Regions from separate parts of the Janthinobacterium sp. 61 genome, predicted to be linked through region 1. Evidence: predicted binding sites of a transcription regulator. Region 1 holds the regulator's gene; the other holds the start of a gene.
What was found. Region 1 encodes sigma-54, which starts transcription at its own class of promoters, with help from an activator protein. Its sites were predicted from a motif close to TGGCANGNAANCTGCTTT; they were not measured.
Positions count from the first base shown of each region.

Region 2: CLU92_RS01350 (PEP-CTERM sorting domain-containing protein) is a predicted target of sigma-54. The motif match lies at 2,672-2,689, and genes of this name have one in related genera.

Region 1 is NZ_PJMQ01000001.1:4,896,554-4,902,042, reverse strand. Features, by position in the region: gene CLU92_RS22225 (enoyl-CoA hydratase/isomerase family protein) at 49-1,134, opposite strand; gene hpf (ribosome hibernation-promoting factor, HPF/YfiA family) at 1,271-1,630, opposite strand; gene CLU92_RS22215 (RNA polymerase factor sigma-54) at 1,700-3,178, opposite strand; gene lptB (LPS export ABC transporter ATP-binding protein) at 3,183-3,938, opposite strand; gene lptA (lipopolysaccharide transport periplasmic protein LptA) at 3,938-4,531, opposite strand; gene lptC (LPS export ABC transporter periplasmic protein LptC) at 4,557-5,168, opposite strand; gene CLU92_RS22195 (HAD family hydrolase) at 5,214-5,489, opposite strand, start outside.
Region 2 is NZ_PJMQ01000001.1:279,999-285,487, reverse strand. Features, by position in the region: gene CLU92_RS01370 (hypothetical protein) at 1-135, opposite strand, end outside; gene CLU92_RS01365 (phasin family protein) at 134-625, shown strand; gene CLU92_RS01360 (KGG domain-containing protein) at 673-1,074, shown strand; gene CLU92_RS01355 (YgjP-like metallopeptidase domain-containing protein) at 1,213-1,725, shown strand; gene CLU92_RS01350 (PEP-CTERM sorting domain-containing protein) at 1,813-2,406, opposite strand; gene CLU92_RS01345 (TIGR00730 family Rossman fold protein) at 2,717-3,262, opposite strand; gene CLU92_RS01340 (hypothetical protein) at 3,274-4,047, opposite strand; gene CLU92_RS01335 (TetR/AcrR family transcriptional regulator) at 4,089-4,760, opposite strand; gene CLU92_RS01330 (phasin family protein) at 4,899-5,480, opposite strand.

The sequences.
Region 1 (5,489 bases):
TTCTCAACCACCCCTCCCTTCCGCTCGCTACGGTGTTATTTGGCGTTGTTAATCCAGATGGCGCAGCGGATGCGCTTGCGCCGGCCAGACGGGGGCAAAGAAGCGCGCCACCATGGCCGCATCAACCTCGTCCAGGCTGGCAGGGTTCCAACGCGGAGCATTGTCCTTGTCGACCACCAGCGCGCGCACGCCTTCCAGCACTTCGCCATGCTCGAAATTGTGGCGCACCACGGTGCGCTCCATGCGCAGGCAATCGGCTACGCCCAGTTGGGCGCCCCGCTGCAACAATTCCAGGGTCACCGACATCATCAGCGGCGAACGCTGGCGCATGGCCGCCAGCGCCTTGCTGGCAAACGCGCTGTCATCCTGCGCCAGCGAAGCCATGATGGCAGCGACGGAGCCAGCGCCGAAATGGCGGTCCAGCGCCGCGCGCGCCATGGTCAGCGCAGAAACGCCCGCCTGGGCCTGGAACGGCGCTGCCAGGGCCTTGATGGCGACCGGCAAGCCCTGGCCTGGCGTCGATTCGAACAGGGCCAGCAGCGCCCCCATCTGCGCCTCGGGCAGGTACACATCGGCCAGGCCCGTGTACAAGGCATCGGCCGCGTTGATCGTCAAGCCCGTCAAGCCCAGGTACAAGCCCAGCTGACCGGCCAGGCGAGACAGGAAATAACTGCCGCCCACGTCGGGAAACAGGCCGATATTGACTTCCGGCATGGCCATGCGCGTGCGGCCCGTCACGATGCGCAGGCGGTTGCCAGGCCCGGCCTGCGCCACGCCCATGCCGCCGCCCATCACCACGCCATCCATCACGGCGATATACGGTTTCGGATAGAAGTGGATTACATGATTTAAAGCATATTCTTCCGTAAAGAAATCTTCCAGCAACGCACTGCCGCCCTGCGGTGTGGCCAGGCCCGCATCGTAAAAGAAACGGATGTCGCCACCGGCGCACAGGGCTTTCTCACTGCTGGAACGGATCACCACGGCGTCCACCTGCGGATCGTCGCGCCAGGCCAGCAAAACGGTACTCAGGGCGCGCACCATCTCCAGTGAGAGGGAATTCAGGGCTTTGGGGCGGTCGAGCACGATGTGGCCCGTGCGGTTGCGGATGGAGGTCTGGACGAAGTCGCTCATGGCAAAGTGAAAAGAAGTGAGAACGGGCACATTCTAGCGCCTGTGAGGGGAACATAGCGCTCAACAGCTACGGGCGCAAAAAAGGGCGCAATGTGCGCCCTTAGTTGATCACAACCGGTTGAAAGTCGCAGGCCGCTTAGGCGGCGGCGAATTCTTCTTCCGAGTTGTCTGGCAGATGCTTGATCGCCTCTTTACCGTGCCCTTGCACTTTGGTTTTGTACTTCATCACTTGCCTGTCCAGCTTGTCGATCAGGATATCGATGGCGGCATACAGGTCGTGCGCCAGACTTTCCACATAGACAGTTTTGCCACTCAGACGCAAATTGACTTCGGCCTTTTGACGTTTTTCTTTCTCTTTGAGGTTATCCACGGTCAGAATCACGGCGATATCGATGACTTGATCGAAATGCCGTTTCACGCGTTCCAGCTTCGTTTGTACGTATTCACGGATGGCTGGTGTGACTTCGAGATGATGTCCGCTGATGGTGAGATTCATACACACTCCTAAAGATGATCGGGTTCGTGCGGTCCATCGTATCCGGCCCGCAGAGGAACCGAAAAAAACTTACAAACACTTACGCAGGCTCACTGGCGGAATTTTCAACGCTTCCCGGTATTTGGCAACAGTACGTCGCGCAATCACCATGCCTTGTTCCCCCAGCATGTCCGCAATCTTACTGTCGGATAAAGGATTTTTAGGGTCTTCTGCTCCTGTCAGTTGCACGATCAATGCCCGTATCGCCGTCGATGACGCTTCGCCCCCCGCTTCGGTGGCGACGTGGCTACCAAAGAAATATTTCAACTCGAACATGCCGTGCGGGGTCAGCATGTACTTTTGAGTTGTTACGCGCGAGATAGTACTCTCGTGTAAACCCAGTGTATCAGCTATTTCACGGAGCACAAGGGGGCGCATGGCAACGGCCCCATGCGAGAAAAAGTTCTTTTGTCTTTCTACTATCGCTTGCGCTACACGCAGGATGGTGTCGAAGCGCTGGCGCATATTCTTGATCAGCCACTTGGCTTCCTGCAACTGTGCGCCCATGGCACCCTCGCCCTTGCCCTGCTTGAGCAAGTTGGCGTACATGGCGTTGACGCGCAGGCGAGGCATGACGTCGTTGTTCAGTGTGACTTGCCAGCCATTGCGCGCGCGCTTGACGACGACGTCGGGCACCACGTAATCGGACACGTCCGAGGCGAACACGGCACCCGGATGCGGGTTGCACTGGCGAATCACCGTCTGCGCTTCGCGCAAGTCTTCATCATCGCAATCGAGGGCTTTTTTCAGCTTGTTAAAATCGCGCTGGGCAAACCAGGCCAGGTGTTTTTCCACAATGACGAGGGCCATGCGCCGCGTCACCATGGCGATGTGCGGCAAGCGCTTGATTTGCAGCGCCAGGCATTCGGACGCGTTGCGCGCGCCCACGCCGGGCGGATCGAAACTTTGCAACAGGGACAAGGCCGTACGCATCTCGTCAGCGTCGATTTCCAGCTCTTCCGGCAAACGCGCCAGGATGTCGTCGAGCGACTCTTCCAGGTAGCCATTGTCGTCGAGCGCGTCGATGATCAGCTCGACGAGCGCGCGGTCGCGCAACTCGAGCACCGTCACGCGCATCTGCTCCATCAGGTGTTCGCGCAAGGTGCAGTGGTGGGCTTCAAGTTGCGGACGGGAATCTTCGTCGTCGGGCGCCTTGCCCCTGCTCGCCTCGCTCCAGTCGCTGTCGCCGCCCTCCGCTGCGGCAGGGCTGTCGCCAGCCTCGCCATCAAAGGTTTCCGCTTCGGCCGGCGCGGCGGGTGCCTCCTGGCCTGGCGGCTGGGGCGGTGCTTCGGCCGGCGCGGCCGTGGAACTCAAGGCGCCGTCGGACAGCAGGCGCAGCGAACGGTCGAGCGGATCGTCGAGGCGTTCGAGCAAGGGATTGTCCGTCAGCAACTGCTCCAGCTCCTGGTGCAATTCCAGTGTAGACAATTGCAACAGGCGTATCGATTGCTGCAACTGCGGCGTCAGTGCCAGGTGCTGCGAAGTGCGCAGCTGCAATGATTGTTTCATTGGCTCACATACGGAAGTGTTCGCCCAGATAGACCCGGCGTACCGACTCGTTCGCGATGATGTCGTCGGGGCGTCCCGACGCCAGCACCGAGCCCTGGTTGATGATGTAGGCACGGTCGCAGATACCCAGCGTCTCGCGCACATTATGATCGGTGATCAGGACGCCGATATTGCGCTCCTTCAAGAAGCGCACGATACGCTGGATCTCGATCACGGCGATGGGGTCGACACCGGCGAACGGCTCGTCGAGCAGGACGAAACGGGGGTCGGTGGCCAGCGCGCGGGCGATTTCCACGCGGCGGCGCTCGCCGCCAGACAGCGACAGCGCCTGATTCTCGCGCAATTTTTCAATCTGCAAGTCGGCCAGCAATTTATCCAGGCGCTCCTCGATCTCGGCCTTCTTCAAGGGACGGCCTTCGACGGTCTGGATTTCCAGCACGGCACGGATATTGTCTTCCACCGTCAGCTTGCGGAACACGGACGCTTCCTGCGGCAGATACGACAGGCCCATCTGCGCGCGGCGGTGGATCGGCAGGCGGGAAATATCCACGCCGCTGATATCGATACTGCCGCCGTCCGACGGCACCAGGCCGACGATCATATAGAACGAGGTGGTCTTGCCGGCGCCGTTCGGCCCCAATAGCCCGACCACTTCTCCGCATTCGACTTGCAGCGAGACATCATGCACGACTTGCCGCTTGCCATAGGTTTTTTGCAGCCCGCGAACGATCAGGGTGCTGCCGCAACGAGTATTGTCCATTATTTATTTCCTGACGCAGGCGTGGCCGGCGCTTTCTCCGCCGCCGGTGCCTTGGGCTTCGGCTGGATCACCATGCGCACGCTGCCGCCATCGGGGGTGCTGGTGCCGCTATCGGAATTTTCCATCGCAAATTCCTCCTTGCGGCTGTCATACGAGATGAAGGCGCCGTTGGCCACGTCGGTCGGCTTCGTGCCTTCCAGGCGCGTCAACTTGGCCTTGGAAAACAGTTTCACGACTTCCGTCTTGTTGTTGTATTCCACGCGCTCCGCCTCGCCCTCCACCCACAGGTCGCCTGCGCCATCGCGCTTCTGGCGGAAGGTGGCCAGCTTGCCAGGATCGGCCCAGAAAGTGATGAACTGGTAGCCTTGCGGGTCTTCCGTGATCAGGGCCCGGCCCGCCTTCATGGTCAGAGTCCCTTTCACCAGCACCACATCGCCCGTCAGGGTACGCACCTGCTTGACGTCATCGACGTGGCCGCTACGAGCCGTGATGATGGCTTCCTTCTCGGAATCGGCTTTCTCGGCATGTGCCGTGCCCACGATGCCCAGCGAGCAAATGGTCGAGAATAGAGTCAATAGCAAGATGTTCTTCATAGTATGGTTTCCTTGTTTCATTCTGTCATTTTGCCGCCGCGGCCGGGCGCGGTTTCGGCGGGAGGACCATGCGCAGCGCATTCTGCACTTCCACCACGCCGGTGGCGTTATTGGCCTTCATGCCCACGCCATTGATGCGCGAGGCGCCCGTCAAGATATCGACAGGCACGTTCGTCTCCATTCTTTCCTCATCCGGGAACACCGTCAGCGCTTCCGTCTTGACCGTCAGGTTCTGTGACTTCGGACTGGCCACGCGGTCGATCACGACATTGCGGTGCAGTTGCAGCCGGGTATTGTCCTGGTCGATATGCGCCAGTTCCGCATTCATGTTCATCGGCGGCATGCCTGGCGACAGTTTGCGCACGAAAGGCTGGTCGATATCGGATGAATCGTCCAGCGGATAATGGGTGAGCTTGGTGCCCGACACGATATAGCTGGGCTTACCCGTCAAGTCCATGCGCACCAGGCTGAAATTGGTGATGAAATAGTCTGGCTCATCCTGATGCTTGCTGGCCGTGATGTCCAGGCCATTCTTGTTCATCACTTCCAGCAGCCAAAAGCTGCCCAGCGCAAAGACGACTGCCCCCAGCACGGTAAAAATCATGCGCCAGCGATGGGCGCCTCCTGGCTTACGCATAGGAATTCACTCTTTCAAATATCACTGGCGGCGAGGCGGTACGCCTCATTCCAGGAACGGCGCCATGACGCGCGCATAGTTGTCCTGGGCGCGCAGCACGAATTCACAGATCTCGCGCACCGCGCCGCGGCCGCCGCCGGCTTGCGTCACATGGTGCGCCAGGCCCAGCGCTTCCGGACGCCCGCCTGGCACGCTGACGGCAAAGCCAACGCGGCGCAGGATGGGCGCATCGATGACATCGTCGCCGATATAGCCGCATTGTTCTTCCGTCAAGCCAGTCAGCGCCAGCAATTCGCGAAACGGTGTCAGCTTGTCATGACC
Region 2 (5,489 bases), 4.6 Mb from region 1:
CATTTTCGGGCTAAACGGGCATCCGGCGTGGAACCTGGCACGCCATTCGGCGTCTATCTCTTTGCTTGTCTCCGCATACGTCGCATCCGGTGCGCCGGGTGTTTCCTGGATCAGCTTTTCATTGAGGTAGAACATGTCCACAAACAGTCTCCCCCCAAGTCCCATCCCCGCCCTGAAGTCCCATCTGGAGGCCCAGTGCAACTTCGCCACAGACCTATCGCGCAAGCTGTTCGATACGGCGCAGCAACTGAGCGAGCTCCATCTGCGGCTGGCGCAAGACCTGCTGCAGGAGTGGATCAGCGCCAGCCAGCAACTGCTGTGCGCGCGCGACACGGGCGAGTTCATGTCGCTGGCCGCTGCCCAATTCCAGCCGGGCAGCAACAAGCTGCGCCAATACCAGCAGCGACTCGGCAATCTCGTCGCCAGTGCCAATGTCGAGATGAACCAAACGGCACAGTATCACCTGCCCGAAGCGAGCCGCACAGCCGTGGCCTTTGCTGACGAAGTGGCGCGCAAGACAGCGGCAGAAACGGAAAAGGCCACGCAGCGCCAGCGCGACATGGAGCACCGCGATGGCGCGGGCCACAGCGGCGATACCAGCAGGCAATCCGATCAGGTGCATTGAACACTTGAATTGAACACCAGACCCCACCCGACAGCAAGGAGAGCGACATGGCTAACAGTAATGAGCAGGGCAACGGCGCTGGCAGCAGCCAGAAAACCAAGGAATCGGGCAACGCCAAAGGAACGATCAAGCGCGGCTTCGCCGCCATGAACGAGCAGCAGCAACGCGAAATTGCCAGCAAGGGCGGTCAGGCAGCCCATCAAAAGGGCACGGCGCATGAATTCGACTCGGAAGAGGCGCGCCGGGCCGGGCAGAAAGGCGGTGAAGCCGTCAGCCGCAACCGTGTACACATGGCGGAAATCGGCCGCAAGGGTGGCGAAAGCCGACAATCGGCCCAGCGCGCCAATGAAAGCCGCAGCAGCAGCACGGCAGGCAGCGGCAGCGCCGAGCAGCAAGCCAAGGCGAGCCGGCAAGGCAGCAAAGACGAGGACGACAAGGGCCAGGGCTAGTGCTGACTGGCTGACCTGCCACGCACGGCTTGAGGACGGCACGGGGCGGCGCTGGCGGCCCCATGCCGGGGCCGGCGCAGCGCGGGGGGCGGCGGTATGGTACATTCTCGCCTTCCCCGCCACCCCGCCCTTCCCCGCATGCAGCCATCCCTGAAATACCTGAGCGCCTATTCCGAACAAACGCAAGCGCAAGTGCAGCAACTGATCGCGCAAGACAAGCTGGGCGAAGTCCTGTTAAAACGCTACCCGAATGCGCACGATGTGCGCAACGACAAGGCGTTGTACCAGTACGTGCAAGACTTGAAGAATGAATTCCTGCGCAACGCCGAGCCCATTAACAAGGTGGCGTTCGACAGCAAGATCCACGTGATCCAGCATGCGCTGGGCTTGCATACCTCGATCTCGCGCGTGCAGGGCGGCAAGCTCAAGGCCAAGCATGAAATCCGCGTGGCCACCATGTTCAAGGAAGTGCCGCTGGAATTCCTGCGCATGATCGCCGTGCACGAACTGGCGCATGTAAAAGAAAAGCAACATGACAAGGCCTTCTACAAGCTGTGTGCGTACATGGAACCGCAGTACCACCAGTACGAATTCGACGTGCGCCTGTACCTGACCCAGCTCGACCTGTCGGGCCAGCGCCTGTGGTCGTGACGGCCGGTGTCGACCGGCGTGAAAAAGCCGCCTGGTAAAAGGCGGCTTTTTTTCGTGTGCGCCGGCAGGGTCGGCGCTAATTCAGGCTCAGGCGGCGTTCTTGCGGCGGCGCAGGAAGGCCAGCAGGCCCAGGCCGCCCAGCAGCATGCCATACGTGGCCGGTTCGGGCACGGCGCTCACACTGGCGGCGATATTATCGACCTGGAAGGTGTGCAAGGCGCCTTCCTTCCACGATGCCGACACCAGATTGTCGAAGCCCGTGAACGTGTAATCGCTGAAAGTATGGCTGCCATCGAGACTGAAGGTCTGGGTCACCGTGCCGCCGCCCACCTGATGGCCGACAAAGGTCACGTCGTAGGAACCGGGCAGGCTCACGAAGTCAGCCAGGCTGATCGAGCTGAGCGAGAATGCAGCACCGTCGGTACGGCTCAAGGTTGTCGTCGACAGCAGCGTGGCGCTCAGGCCGGCCGAGCCCGCGTAGGCCAAGCTGCTCTGATGCGCAGAACTCAACAGACCCAGGAAGCTGCTGTTGAAATCGTAGCCGCCTTCCGAGTAGGAGGGGAAAAGGGAACCGAGGATGCCGGCCTGTTCCAGCGCATCGAAGCCGATGGTAGTGGTTTGCGCGTGGGCGCCGCCAGCGGCGAGAAGGGCAGCGACAGCAGTCGCGCGCAAGAGGGTCATTGGTTTCAAAATAGCATCCTTTCGAGATGATGAAGTAGCATGGTTGCGGCAACTGGAAACGGATCGGCACCTTTTTTTGGGAGTCCGTACAACACTCGTCGGTGTCCGATATTCCTAACTTTTGAACCATGCCAGTAGACCACATCCATGCATAAAAAGCATCTTCATTTTCAAAAAAACATGCCTCGAAGGAAATATTTTAGATATATTTTTATTAATTGGAATGTTGAGCGCGATCAATTTTCCCGTGCGGAAACAAAAAAGCCATGCACTTTCCAAGGCATGGCTGTATCGCAAGGCATCGACGACGCTAGGGCGCGCAGTCCTTCAGGCGCTGCACCAGCGCGGCAGGATCGGCATCGGCGTTGAGGAAAGCCGCGTGCTGCGGGCGGATGAAGCCCTGTTCCCTGCCGTTTTCCACGAAAGCAATCAGGCCATCATAGAAACGGTCAACATTGAGCAGGCCGATGGGCTTGGCATGCAAGCCCAGCTGGGCCCACGTGAGCATCTCGAACAGCTCTTCCAGGGTGCCATAGCCGCCGGGCATGGCGATGAAGGCATCGGACAGGCTGGCCATCATCGCCTTGCGTTCATGCATGTCCTTCACGATGAACTGACGCGTCAAGCCCGTGTGGCCCACTTCGCGTTCAACCAGCTGGGTGGGAATCACGCCCGTCACCTCGCCACCGAGGCGCAGCACTTCATCGGCGATCACGCCCATCAGGCCGACCTTGCCGCCGCCATACACCAGTGAGATATTTTCCGCCACCAGCACGCGCGCCAGTTCGCGCGCCGCCACCGCATAGTCGGGCGAGACACCCGCGTTAGCGCCACAGTACACACATAAAGCCTTGATCACAGTATTTCCTACCCTTTCAGTTCATCGATCGCCGCCTCGACCTCGAGGCGTTCCTTGGCGTCCAGGGCCACACACTCGGCCGCCTTTTCATACAGGGCCAGCGCTTCCGCCAGCTTTTTCTTTCCGTCGAGCATGTTCAAGGCCCGCGCGTACTCGCTGTGCGCCAGCGCCGAATACGGCGTCAGGGCCAGCGCCGTCTTGAAGTGCTGATAGCCATCTTCCTTGTTGGCGCCGTAGGTCAGGCCGCCTATCATGGCGCCGACCTTGTCGATAATTTCCGCATGATATATCCCAAACGCGATATGCGCTTCCGCATGCATGGGCGCCATGGTCATCGTGCGGTCCAGGCTGTTGCGCACGCGCGCCCCCATGCCCTGCGCCAGGGCCTTGACGACGGACGTACCCAGCGCGTAGCGGCCCAGGCTGTAGGCATGCCAGTAGTAGCCGGCCGGATTGTCCGGCTGCTCGCTCTGCTGGCGCTCGCAGCGCTCGGCCACTTCTTCGTACATGTCGAGTTTCTGGCTGTCGTTCACCTCCAGGTGCGTGGCATAAATACAGGTCGCCTTGTGCGCCACCGCATAGCCGGGCACGCCGACGGCCAGGCCCAGCTTCACGGCGCGCTCGAAGTCGCCCGCGTGGAAGGCCAGCCAGGCCTGCACCAGCGCCGCGTGCGTGGGAAACGGTTCCACGTCGCCCGCATGCAGGCGCGCCCAGGCTGCCTCCAGGGTTTGCGGCGTGTAGACATATGCTTCGCCCGGATAGGGGAATTGTTTCCAAGCCATACATTTCTCCTGTAAATAAGCACTTGCCGCCAGCGACCGTGTCAGTCTTTCTTGAGTTTGGTCACATACTCTTCCGACAGTTTGCGAAACAGCAAATGCGTTTCATTGCGCAAATACGGCCCGATCAGGGACAGCACCTGGTAGCAGCCGCGCGCCAGCGCATCGGACATCGATTGCTGCTCGCTGTACTTGCGCGGGTTGCGCACATACTCGTACGACAGCCAGTAGGTGGCAACGACCACCATATTCGTCGCCATGGCAGCGACTTCCATGTCCGACGCCTCCAGGGACTGTTCGCTGCGCAAATCTTCGCACAGCTGCGTGGCCACCTTGATCTTGTGCGCCAGGATCAGCTTGAAGTGCAGTTCCAGCTTGCGGTTGCGCGACAGCAAATCATTGAGGTCGCGATAGAAAAAGCGGTAGCGCCAGATCAGTTCGAACATCAGGTGCAAATACAGCCAGACATCCTCGATATTCGAGCGGCGCCCGTCAGGCACGGTCAGGATGCGTTCGATTTCCGCCTCGAACTGGACGAAGATCGAATTGACGATGTCGTCCTTGTTACGGAAGTGGTAATACAGGTTTCCCGGCGAAATATTCATCTCTTCCGCAATCACGGTCGTCGTGATATTCGGCTCACCAAACTCATTGAACAGGCGTAGCGACAACTCCAGGATGCGTTCGCGGGTACGGCGTGGTGCTTTTTGTAGCATGGCGGGCAATCTCTCAGTGTTCTGCCTCAAGCATACCACCTTAGATAGCCGTAATGAAACACGCCGCCCCACGGCGCCGGCGAAAAGTCCGGGCAAAAAAAAGCCTGCGCGAGCAGGCTGGAGGAATGCTGCGCCGGCTCAGGCTGGCGGCGCTTTTTTCTTCGCCGCCGCTCTCGCAGCAGGCTTGCTCACTGGCTGGGCTGCGGCGCGCGGCGCGGCCCTGGCTGCCGGCTTGGCCGGGGCCTTGGCGACGGCCGCCTTCGGTGCTGCTTTCGGCGCCGCTTTCACGGCGGGCTTGGCCACAGCCTTCGGCTTGGGCGCCGGCGCAGCCTTGCCGGACAGCGCTGCCACCTGCAGGCTCAAGGCATCGATCTTGGCATGCAGCGCGGCGATATCGTTTTGCATGGGCACGCCGATGGTGGCCAGGGCACGCGCCACGCGCTCTTCAAATACCTGTTCCAGCTTGTCCCAGGAGCCGCTGGCCTGCTTGCCCACGCCATCGGCCAGTTTGCTGACGCTGTCGCTGACATCGGCCACCTTGTCTTCGGCGCGCTTCTGGAATTCCGTGCCGTCCTTCACCAGCTTGGAAAACACGCGCCCGCCCTCTTCCTGCGCCTTGGCGAAGGCACCGAGGCCCGCTTGCCAGATCTGCTGCGCGGACGCGCGCACGGCGCTCGCTAATTCCTTGTCTTCCGTCAACTCCTTCAATTTCTTCACCATCGCCCGCTC